Linked DNA regions of Dyadobacter chenhuakuii. The protein of the gene in region 3 interacts with the protein of the main gene of each other region in a pairwise test. Links are inferred from orthologs where the notes say so. Each region holds a gene or a part of one and is shown on either strand. Other genes may lie near its edges. The genes, in order: dnaE, NFI80_RS19965 and NFI80_RS23275.

Region 1 (4,367 bases), 4.3 Mb from region 3 along the record:
TTATCTACTAATTGTCCGCCTTTAAAAATCATCAATGTTGGGATACTGCGAATACCGAATTTAGCTGGTATCGAAGAGTTCATATCCACATCCATTTTACCAATAACTGCCTTGCCCTCATATTCACCGGCCAATTGTTCTACAACCGGTCCGATCATTTTACAAGGACCGCACCATTCAGCCCAAAAGTCAACAAGTACTGGTTTATCTCCCTGGATGAGATCTTCAAAGGTGCTATCGGTAATTTCAAGTGCTTTTCCCATGTCGAAAAAATGTCTAATGTTTTTTTATAAATCTGATATAATAAGGATTATAAGTCACTAAAAGTTCCTGATTCTCCCTGCATCAGGTTAGTTTAAAAAGAATTTTACCCCATGAAATCCATTGAGCACTTTGAACAGTTCATTCGTAGGCGCAACCCGGTAACCGCGCGACACCATTTCCACTTCCAAATGCGTTTCAGGATCTACAACGGTCATATTTACCGCGCACGCACCGGGGTGATTACCAAAGGTTTCGTTAAGCAAATGAATAAACTGCGCGTCAATCTGATCCAAAGTCAGGTTTATACGGATCTTGCGGCACATCTTCTCACGGATTTCGGTCAGCAGCTGGATCTGAGAAATTTTAAACTCAAACTGATCTTCCTGTTTCCAGCGGTTCTGCACCTTGCCTTTAATGTACAGGAACTGACCAACCTGTAAGTAATTTTTGAAACGAATGTAATCCTCACCACCCAAAAGCATTTCCATCGAGCCGCGGTAATCCTCGATTTTGAAGATCATAAACAAGCTGCCATTCCGCGACATGCGTTCCTGCGCACTCGTTACGATTCCGCCCACATTGATTTCCTTGCCAAAATATTTGGGTGCCCGTTCGTTTTCACCGATCTCCATCACCTTGTCTACCGTGCAGTTACAGAAGTTGTCAAGCTCTACCCTGAATGTATCCAGTGGATGCCCGGAAATATAAAAACCAACCACATCCTGCTCATAACGCAGCTTCGCCAGATCATCCCAAGGCATAACCTCGGCTGCCTTCGGCTTAGACATCAATATTTCATTTCCACCAAATGCACCAAAAAGCGACGACTGTGCCGAGGCCTTTTCTGCATGATAATTATTGGCGTAACGGATCAATTTTTCAATAAATGTTCCTGACTCTCCCGGCTCGGTTGCAAAATACTGCGCACGGTGATATTCCGGAAAACAGTCGAATCCACCTGCATAAGCCAGACTTTCTATCGTCTTCTTATTAACGGTTCGCAGGTTGACGCGAATGATAAAATCAAATATATCTTTAAACGGCCCGTTCTGATTCCTCTCCTCGATGATGGATTCCACGGCCGCGTCGCCGCTTCCCTTCACACCTGCCAGTCCAAAACGGATCTCACTTTTCTTATTTGCATTGAACTGCCTGTCAGACTCATTAATATCCGGCCCTAAAACCTTCAATCCCTGCGCTTTACATTCCTCCATGAAGAATGTGATCTTTTCAATGTTGCCCAGCGAGCTCGTCAATACAGCAGACATGTATTCTGCGGTATAATGCGCTTTCAGATAGGCTGTCTGGTAAGCAACGAAGGCGTAGCATGTCGAGTGGGATTTGTTAAATGCATAAGATGCAAAAGCCTCCCAGTCCGTCCAGATCTTTTCGAGCTTTTTGGTATCCAGGCCTTTCTCCGCGCCGCCTTTCATGAAGTCGCCCTTCATTTTGTTCAGCGTTTCTATCTGCTTCTTACCCATTGCTTTACGCAATGTATCAGCTTGTCCTTTGGTGAATCCGCCCAGCTTTTGGGACAGAAGCATTACTTGCTCCTGGTAAACCGTAATCCCGTATGTATCCGCCAGATACTCTTCCAGTTCCGGTAAATCATATGTTACTTCCTCTAATCCATTTTTACGGCGGATGAAGTTCGGAATGTAGGCGATCGGACCCGGGCGGTATAATGCGTTCATGGCGATCAAGTGCTCGAAACGATCGGGGATCAGGTCGCGCATATATTTTTTCATCCCATCGGATTCAAACTGGAAAATCGCGTTGGTTTCACCTCTCTGGAACAATTCAAACACTTTGGGATCGTCCAGCGGAATGTCGTCGATCACTATATCGACATTATGGTTCTGCTTGATCAGCCGCAATGCTTCCTTAATGATCGTCAGGTTTCGCAGACCCAAAAAGTCCATCTTAATAACCCCCGCATCTTCAATAATCTTCCCCTGATATTGCGTAATCAGGAAGTCGGAATCTTTGGATGTGCTTACGGGAATGATTTCAGTTAAATCACTTGGAGCGATAATGATCCCTGCTGCGTGAATTCCCGTGTTTCGCACAGTTCCTTCCAGCCTTCTTGCTTCTTGTAAAACGCTTGCCTGCAAGTCGTTGCCTAGTGCAATAGCGCGCATTTTCTTCACATTATCCAACTCCTCAGGCGCAATTCCTTCTTTCTTCGTCAAACTCCCCTCTCCTTCCAGCGGCGCTGTAAAGATCCGGTTAAGCGTCATATTATAGGTGGGCTTGTCCGGAACAAGTTTCGCGAGCATATTAGCATCTGCAAGCGGCAGGTCCATCACGCGCGCTACGTCCTTGATCGCCGATTTGGCGGCCATCGTGCCGTATGTTACAATTTGCGCAACCTGGTTATAGCCATATTTTTTAACAACATAATCGATCACTTTCTGACGGCCTTCATCATCGAAATCCGTATCAATATCAGGAAGTGAAATACGGTCAGGATTCAGGAAACGCTCGAAAAGCAGGTCGTACTTGATCGGGTCAATGTTGGTGATCCCGGTGCAATAGGCCACCACGGAGCCGGCTGCCGAACCACGTCCTGGACCAATGAAAACGCCCATTTTGCGGCCTGCGTCAATAAAATCGGCCACGATCAGGAAGTAACCCGGAAAACCCATGTTCCGGATCGTTTGCAGCTCAAAGTTCAGACGGTCCTCTATCTCAGGCGTTATCGTTCCATATTTGAACTTCGCCCCTTCGAATGTAAGGTGTTTGAGATATTCCCACTGGTTTAACACATCGGCCGTAAGCTCCTTTTTACCAAACATTTCCGACAAAGTATGCGTCTTAAATTCTTCGGGAATCGGGAAATTAGGCAGCAGAATATCTTTCCGCAGATCCAGGGCTTTTATTTTATCTACAATTTCATTCGTATTGTCCAGCGACTCGGGCAAGTCGTTGAACAGCTTCATCATTTCGCTGGTGTTTTTGAAATAAAACTGATCATTGAAAAACGCGAAACGCGAGCCTTTCGGAATGCCTTTATCATCGTCAAAATCCTTTGCCGAAGGCGTGCTTTGCTTATCGCCCGTATTGATACACAGCAAGATATCATGCGCATTCCAGTCTTCCTGATCCACATAATGCGAGTCATTGGAGGCGATAATCTTAACATTGTATTTCCTGGCAAATTTGACAAGAACCTGGTTCACAATTAATTGATCGCGGATCTCATGGCGTTGCAATTCCACATAGAAATCTTCTCCGAACAGATCCAGCCACCATTTAAATTCCCTCTCCGCTTCCTCTTCACTCTTTCTTAAAATGGTCTTCGGAATAATAGCTCCAATGCAGCAAGTCGTGGCAATTAATCCCTTATGATACTTGACAATCAGCTCTTTATCAATCCGGGGATACTTGCCATACATTCCCTCTATAAAGCCGAGCGAACACATTTTAACCAGGTTTTTGTATCCCTGTTCGTCTTTTGCCAGCAGCAACTGGTGATGCCGGACGTCCTTTTTATCTTTTGTAAACTGTCGGATATGCCGGTCTTCCACCACATAAAATTCGCATCCTACAATCGGCTTAATTCCCTGCTTATTGCCTTCCGCTACAAATTCGAACACGCCAAACATGTTTCCATGATCCGTGATGGCAACGGCAGGCATATTGTCTTCCTTGGCCTTTTTGAAAAGCTTTTTTATATCCGCCGCACCGTCGAGAAGTGAAAATTGGGTGTGGCAGTGCAAGTGTGAAAATTGCATACGCTAAAATGTAATTTGGAATTGTGGACTAATCAGAAAGGCAGGCACTCAGATTCAGGACTCCGCAGGCTGTTCATATATAACATAATTCATATAATCCGTAAAAGGTTTAAGGATCGAAATGCCTTTTACGACCATTTTTCCAAAGTCCTTGGAAGCCACTTCTTTATCTGTGAAAGTGTGAGAGAAAAAAAGTTGCTTCTGTTTCAGGAGCTCAATCTCAGGATGATCTTTGGCGTAACCTTTTGGCGTCGTTTTCAAAGCCTCGCCTTCGATGTTCGGGTAATAGGCATGAAATTCTTTGTCATGGATAATCTGCTTCAACTCATCCGCATTGTAATCGATCTCCTGACGAAATCTGGCCAG
Region 2 (3,149 bases), 760 kb from region 3 along the record:
TGCCTCCCTAACCTGAGTTCCAAGCAAGATCTGAATCAAGGACAATGTGATTACTACTACGCCAATCCCACCGATTGCCTTCTTGCTCGACTCTTTCAACTGTAAAATATTGCCAGCATAAGCCGACCAGGTGTAGAGAAACAAAAGCAGAAAAACAATCACAATGGCTAACAGCATATGGAGCGTTACAACCACCGGCAACAATTCAAAGGACACAACTTTGGCACCCAGCCACCCCTGAAATCCTACCAGAATGAACGCTGACAAACTGTAATAGAAGATTCGCTTGTTTCCGGATTTAAGGAAAGGTATGGAGGCTAATAGTGTCAGGAAGATCATTACCCCTGTGAAAGCGCCCAGAAGTCTGTTTACGTATTCAATCCATGTTTTAACCGGATTAAATTCAATCTCTCCTTTTAGCTTAGCGCCGTAAATTTCCTTGTAGTTGGCCGGTAATTGCGAAATTTCAGTCGGCGGAACCCATCGTCCGAAGCAACGCGGCCAATCCGGACAACCCATTCCAGCGCCCGTGCTCCTCACTACCCCACCCGCTATAATAAGAAAATAGAGTACAATGACAGTATTCAAGGCCAACCGACGGAACCGTCGGTTGGCCTTGATATCAATGTGCGTTGAACTGATCATTATAATTTTGTGACTCAATCGCCTTTTCTGTGGCTATCAGTTCATTCTCATGCGGGAAGTTGGATTCCAATGTTTGAGAATATGGTACGTTTTGCGGAATGAAATCTTCCTTAGCGCCCGGCTTGCTGTAATCGTAAGACCAGCGGTAAACTGCGGGGATCTCTCCAACCCAGTTTCCGTGACCAGGATTAATTGGTGTAGTCCATTCCAATGTGTTTGATCTCCATGGATTTTGAGGAGCTCTCTTCCCTTTGAAAATGCTGTAAAAGAAGTTCCAAAGGAAAATGAACTGCGCAAGGAATGACAAGATGGCTGCGATAGATATGAACATGTTCATGTCCATAAACTTATGCGTGAAGTCGTAGCTGGTGAACTGGTAATATCTGCGCGGGAAACCTGCGATACCCACATAGTGCATTGGAATAAATACAAGATAAATACCAATGAATGTCAACCAGAAGTGAATCTGACCCAAAGTCGTATTCATCATTCTGCCAAACATTTTAGGGAACCAGTGATAAACCCCTGCGAAAAGTCCAAAGGCAGATGCAGCTCCCATTACAAGGTGGAAGTGGGCTACTACAAAGTAAGTATCGTGAAGTTGAATGTCAAGCGCACTGTTTCCAAGGATAATCCCCGTCAAACCACCAGATACGAACAGCGAAACAAGACCGATCGAGAACAACATTCCAGGTGTGAAAACAATGTTTCCTTTCCACAGCGTGGTAATGTAGTTAAATCCTTTCACAGCAGATGGAACCGCAATGATCAATGTAAGGAACATAAATACGGATCCAAGGAATGGATTCATACCTGTTACAAACATATGGTGAGCCCATACGATAAATGCAAGGAATGCAATACCCAACATGGATGCAATCATCGCACGGTAACCGAAGATAGGCTTACGTGCGTTGGTTGCAATAACTTCGGAGGTGATACCAAGTCCTGGCAATAGTACAATGTAAACCTCAGGGTGACCCAGGAACCAGAACAAATGCTGGAACAAAATCGGGCTACCACCTACATTAGGAAGCGCTTCACCATTGATATAGATATCTGAAAGATAAAAGCTTGTACCGAAGTGACGGTCGAAAATCAGAAGCAATACAGATGACAAAAGAACAGGAAAGGAAATCAGACCCAAAACCGCTGTGATAAGGAAGGACCAGATCGTTAGTGGAAGACGGTCGAACGACATTCCTCTTGTACGCAAGTTGATAACCGTAGTAATGTAGTTGATCCCACCCAAAAGCTGAGATACAATAAAAAATGCCATACTAGCCAACCAAAGCGTCATACCCATTCCTGAGCCTGGGTGTGCCTGTGGCAGTGCGCTCAATGGTGGATAAATTACCCAACCACCTGCTGCTGGCCCTGCTTGTAAGAACAATGACGCAAACATGATAACACTGGCCAGGAAGAAAAACCAGTAAGACAACATGTTCATGAAACCAGACGCCATATCGCGTGCGCCGATTTGCAAAGGAATCAAGAAGTTACTGAATGTTCCGCTCAGACCGGCAGTCAATACAAAGAATACCATGATGGTCCCGTGCATTGTAACCAAGGCGAGATAAAAATTAGGATCCAATTTACCAGCATCACTGATCCATCCGCCCAAGACAGGTTTTAGCCAGGAAAGATTAGAATCCGGCAAACCCAATTGAATACGAAAAATCACTGACATGGAAATCCCGATCACCGCCCACAAAATCCCGGTGATCAAATATTGCTTCGCTATAACTTTGTGGTCTTCACAAAATATATATTTCTGCCAAAAGTTTTGTGCTTCATGGTGGTGTTCATGCTCAGTTTCGTGGTGATGAGCTGTTTCCAATCCTTCAATAGCTGACATATACTTTTAATGTATTTAAATTAACAAATTAGCGTAGACTTGTACTTGTTCCTGCTCCTCCTGTCGAAGTTGCTGAACTATCAGCAGGAGTTGCCGCTTCGGCTGGCACATATTTCATCGCCTTCGCTTTCAAATTCTCTGGCACTTTCGCAAGATATTCAGGGTAAGTTTGAAGGAAAGTTGCTTGCTCAGCACACCACTTCTTATAAGACGCTTCGTCTTCAACTATCAATCGCATTTTCATTGAAAAGTGTCCCTGACCGCAAACCTCAGTACATGCTATTTCGTAATCAAAATTAGCATTGCCGGTTTCAGCGCGCATATCAGCTGTTGTCTTGTCCGCCACGAACCAGAATTTCGTCGGCATACCTGGAACAGCATCCATTTTCACACGCATGTGAGGGATAAATACACTGTGCAAAACATCCCTGGCGCGTATTTTAAGCAGCACTGGACGATTTACAGGAATGTGCATTTCACTTGGATTGGTGAAATCATCAAAAGAATTCTCATCAGAAAGATCTATACCAACCTCATTTTGAGAATCGATCAATTTATAGTTATAGTCTCCCAATTTATTATCGCTCATCCCAGCATAACGTGCAATCCAGTTGAATTGCTTGCCTGTGATTTCAATCACTTCCGC
Region 3 (3,144 bases):
TTAAAACGACCGACGAGATCAAAGGGGTGATACTCAAAGGGGTTGGCCAGGATTATGACTGGAAAACATTCAAACAAAACCTGATTGCGGGAAAATTAATTACCAATAAAGACTCGACATCAATTAAATACGGCTATTCTTCGGAAATCCTGATCAGCCATAAAATCGCTACGCAGCTGCGGCTGAAATCGGGTGATAATGTGATCATGTATTCCATGCAAAATCCTCCACGCCCGCGAAAGCTGACCGTCGTGGGCATTTATGACACGCAAATGGAGGAATTTGACAACAACCTGATCCTGGGCGACATTAGTCTCGTGCAGCGGCTCAATGGCTGGGGGAAAGATTCCGTGGGGACTTATGAGGTGTATTTAAAGGATTTTGACAAACTGGATGAAGTCGCGGCGGTGCTCAGAAGGACGCTCCCTCCGTCCATTTATCTGCAACGTGTCACCAGTATTTTTCCTCAGATTTTCGACTGGCTTTTGCTGCTGGATCGCAATACGGCTGTTTTTCTGACATTGATCCTTTTCGTCGCCTGCTTCAACATGATCTCGATTTTACTGGTCATGATCATGGAAAGGACACCTTTGATCGGTCTTTTGAAAACCTTAGGAAGCCCGAATAAACAGATCCGGATGGTTTTTTTCCGCGTAGGGCTTCATATGGTGCGTAAGGGCATCATCATCGGAAACATTGCAGGGCTGCTTATTTGCTGGATCCAATATCAATTCAAAGTCATTGCCCTCGACCCTGTCAATTATTATATGGACACTGTGCCCATTGTCTTTGACTGGCCTATTTTCTTCATGGTCAATGTCATCACCATTGTCATCTCCGGCCTCATTTTGCTGATCCCCACATTAATCATCTCCCAGATCACCCCGATTAAGGCGCTTTTATTTAAGAAATAGTGCTCTGGAAGATTGTTTTATTTTTTACCAAATCACTTTCCCAAGCAGTTCCGCTGCCCTCAAAAGCGTATCATCATTTTTGGCAAAACAAAAGCGCAGCGTCTTGTAACTGGTCAGTTCATTGTAAAAAACAGAAACCGGGATCGACGCCACACCTGCTTCAATGGTAAGCCGTTCGGCGAGTTCGCGATCATTTTGCTGTGTCAGATTTTCGTATGAAACATTCTGAAAAAAGCTTCCCTCGGATGGCCGGAAAGTGAATCCTATGCCTTGGATAGCATCATTAAACAGGTCTCTTTTTTGTTGGTAAAAAGCCGAAAGGCTCAGATAATGCTCGGGATTTTCCAGATATTCCGCCATAGCAAACTGAATTGGCGCTACCACGCTGAAAACCAGGAACTGATGAATTTTTCTGAATTCCGTTGTCAATGCTTTTGGTGCGAGGCAATAACCTATTTTCCAGCCCGTGGTGTGAAATGTTTTGCCAAAAGAGCCGCACAGGAAAGTCCGTTCCGCCAGCGCAGGAATCGAAGCCGTGGAGATGTGCGCCCGGCCGTCGAAGATAATGTGCTCATACACTTCATCGCTGATCACCATTAGATCATGTTTTTCGGCAATGTCTGCAAGCTGTTGCAAATCAGCCAGTTTCCAGACATTTCCCGTTGGGTTATGCGGCGTGTTGATGACAATCGCTTTTGTATTCGGGCTAATTTTTGATTTAACATCCTGCCAGTCAATGGCTTCGTATTGCGGATGCAATGTTACAAAAACCGGAATGCCGCCGTTCAGCTCGATTGCCGGAACGTAACTATCATAAGCAGGTTCAAAAACGATCACCTCATCGCCCGGGTGCACGACCGTCGACAAGGCTACATATAATGCTTCGGTTGCGCCGCTGGTGATTGTGATTTCTGTTTCGGGATGATATTCGTTGCCGGTTGCGGCGAACACTTTTTGGGCGATTGCCTCGCGCAAAGAGATGACGCCAGCCATGGGCGCATATTGATTTTTGCCTTCCGCAATGTATTTACCCACAAGCTTTTGCAGTTCCGGCGCACAATCAAATTCCGGAAAACCCTGCGCCAGATTAATCGCCCGATGCTCCTCGGCCAGCCTGGACATTTTGGTAAAAATTGTGGCTCCAACGCATGGAAGTTTGGAGCGGAGACCGGCCTTGACTAACATAAAAAATCTGTAAATCGATTGGAAAATAAGCCTTAATGATCAGGCTTTGTCCAAATCTATAAAACCGGAAGCAAATTGTTTTACACGAAGCGGATTTTGTGCCAATTCTGTGGTCAGAAACTCCGGATAAATTTTGATAGTGGAAAGTGCTGCAACCGGATGCCATTTGAATAACAGCTCACCATCGCCTTCCACGCCAATAAAATCGTTTTGATCCGCTAACGACGGAATTTCCATTTTGTAATAAAAGCCCAGCTCGTGATGTTTGATGCCATTGTAAACGAAGAAGTTTTCCGAAACCCAAAGCATTTCGCCCACATCCACATCCATTCCCGTTTCCTCCTGCATTTCCCGAACCAGTGTGTCCTTAGAAAACTCGAAAAGCGAAGCGCGGCCGCCGGGCAAGCTCCAAAACTTGTCTGACGGCGTTTTATGCAGAAGCACTTTTCCATCCAAGAGCGCAACGCCCGCGACGCGGTAATTGAATAATGCGCCGTCGATAGCCAGACTGATCATTTGATATCAACATTTAAATTACTGAATAGCTGATTTTCCTGCCGTAGACTCGCGGATAATGAGTGAGGTTTTAAGGGATCGCGTCTCAAAAACATCTGTTTTTTGCGGATGCTCGATAAGCCTGATCAGCAGCTCCACCGCCTGCTGGCCCATCTCCATGGCTGGCTGCACAACGGCAGTCAAAGGTGGATTAAGCAGCTCGGCGACACTGATGTTGGTAAACCCGACAATGGCGATCTGCTCGGGGACTTTAATGTTGTGTTTTTGAAAAACAGACATACAACCCGTCGTCAGGCGATCGCTGGCTGTGAAAATGGCGTCGGGCGGCTCGGGCATTTCGAGCATTTCCTGCACAGCGGCCTCATTTTCCTCGGCTACTTTGCCGCCGTGATAGCAATATTTGACATAAGATTCATCAAAAGGAAGCCCGTAATCCTCCAAAGCCTGCTTATAACCCGCCAATCGCTCGGTTGTGATGGACAAATAAATGGGACTCGTCAAATGTGCGATGCGCTTCCGGCCGGTTTTG

The links.
Region 1: the proteins of NFI80_RS23275 (region 3) and dnaE interact in binary tests that used the Escherichia coli proteins (3 or more experiments, as listed by UniProt). The link is inferred for Dyadobacter chenhuakuii from one-to-one orthologs.
Region 2: the proteins of NFI80_RS23275 (region 3) and NFI80_RS19965 interact in binary tests that used the Escherichia coli proteins (3 or more experiments, as listed by UniProt). The link is inferred for Dyadobacter chenhuakuii from one-to-one orthologs.

The regions. Positions count from the first base shown.
Region 1 is NZ_CP098805.1:1,261,634-1,266,000, reverse strand. The notes cover bases 151-4,361. They hold dnaE (DNA polymerase III subunit alpha), read right to left. Parts: upstream 4,002-4,361; coding sequence 351-4,001; downstream 151-350. Other genes in these bases: NFI80_RS05225 (DUF2461 domain-containing protein), read right to left, coding at 4,056-4,361; trxA (thioredoxin), read right to left, coding at 151-263. In the rest of the region: more of trxA, read right to left, coding at 1-150; more of NFI80_RS05225, read right to left, coding at 4,362-4,367. UniProt on the Escherichia coli protein: DNA polymerase III is a complex, multichain enzyme responsible for most of the replicative synthesis in bacteria. This DNA polymerase also exhibits 3' to 5' exonuclease activity. The alpha chain is the DNA polymerase catalytic subunit.
Region 2 is NZ_CP098805.1:4,785,626-4,788,774, reverse strand. The notes cover bases 64-3,056. They hold NFI80_RS19965 (cytochrome c oxidase subunit I), read right to left. Parts: upstream 2,504-3,056; coding sequence 623-2,503; downstream 64-622. Other genes in these bases: NFI80_RS19960 (cytochrome c oxidase subunit II), read right to left, coding at 2,532-3,056; NFI80_RS19970 (COX15/CtaA family protein), read right to left, coding at 64-645. In the rest of the region: more of NFI80_RS19970, read right to left, coding at 1-63; more of NFI80_RS19960, read right to left, coding at 3,057-3,149. UniProt on the Escherichia coli protein: Cytochrome bo(3) ubiquinol oxidase is the terminal enzyme in the aerobic respiratory chain of E.coli that predominates when cells are grown at high aeration.
Region 3 is NZ_CP098805.1:5,549,561-5,552,704, reverse strand. What follows is about bases 20-3,007. They hold NFI80_RS23275 (methionine aminotransferase), read right to left. Parts: upstream 2,100-3,007; coding sequence 939-2,099; downstream 20-938. Other genes in these bases: NFI80_RS23265 (LacI family DNA-binding transcriptional regulator), read right to left, coding at 2,634-3,007; NFI80_RS23270 (NUDIX hydrolase), read right to left, coding at 2,139-2,615; NFI80_RS23280 (ABC transporter permease), read left to right, coding at 20-914. Outside these bases: more of NFI80_RS23280, read left to right, coding at 1-19; more of NFI80_RS23265, read right to left, coding at 3,008-3,144. UniProt on the Escherichia coli protein: Shows aminotransferase activity with methionine and histidine as substrates, and to a lesser extent also with phenylalanine.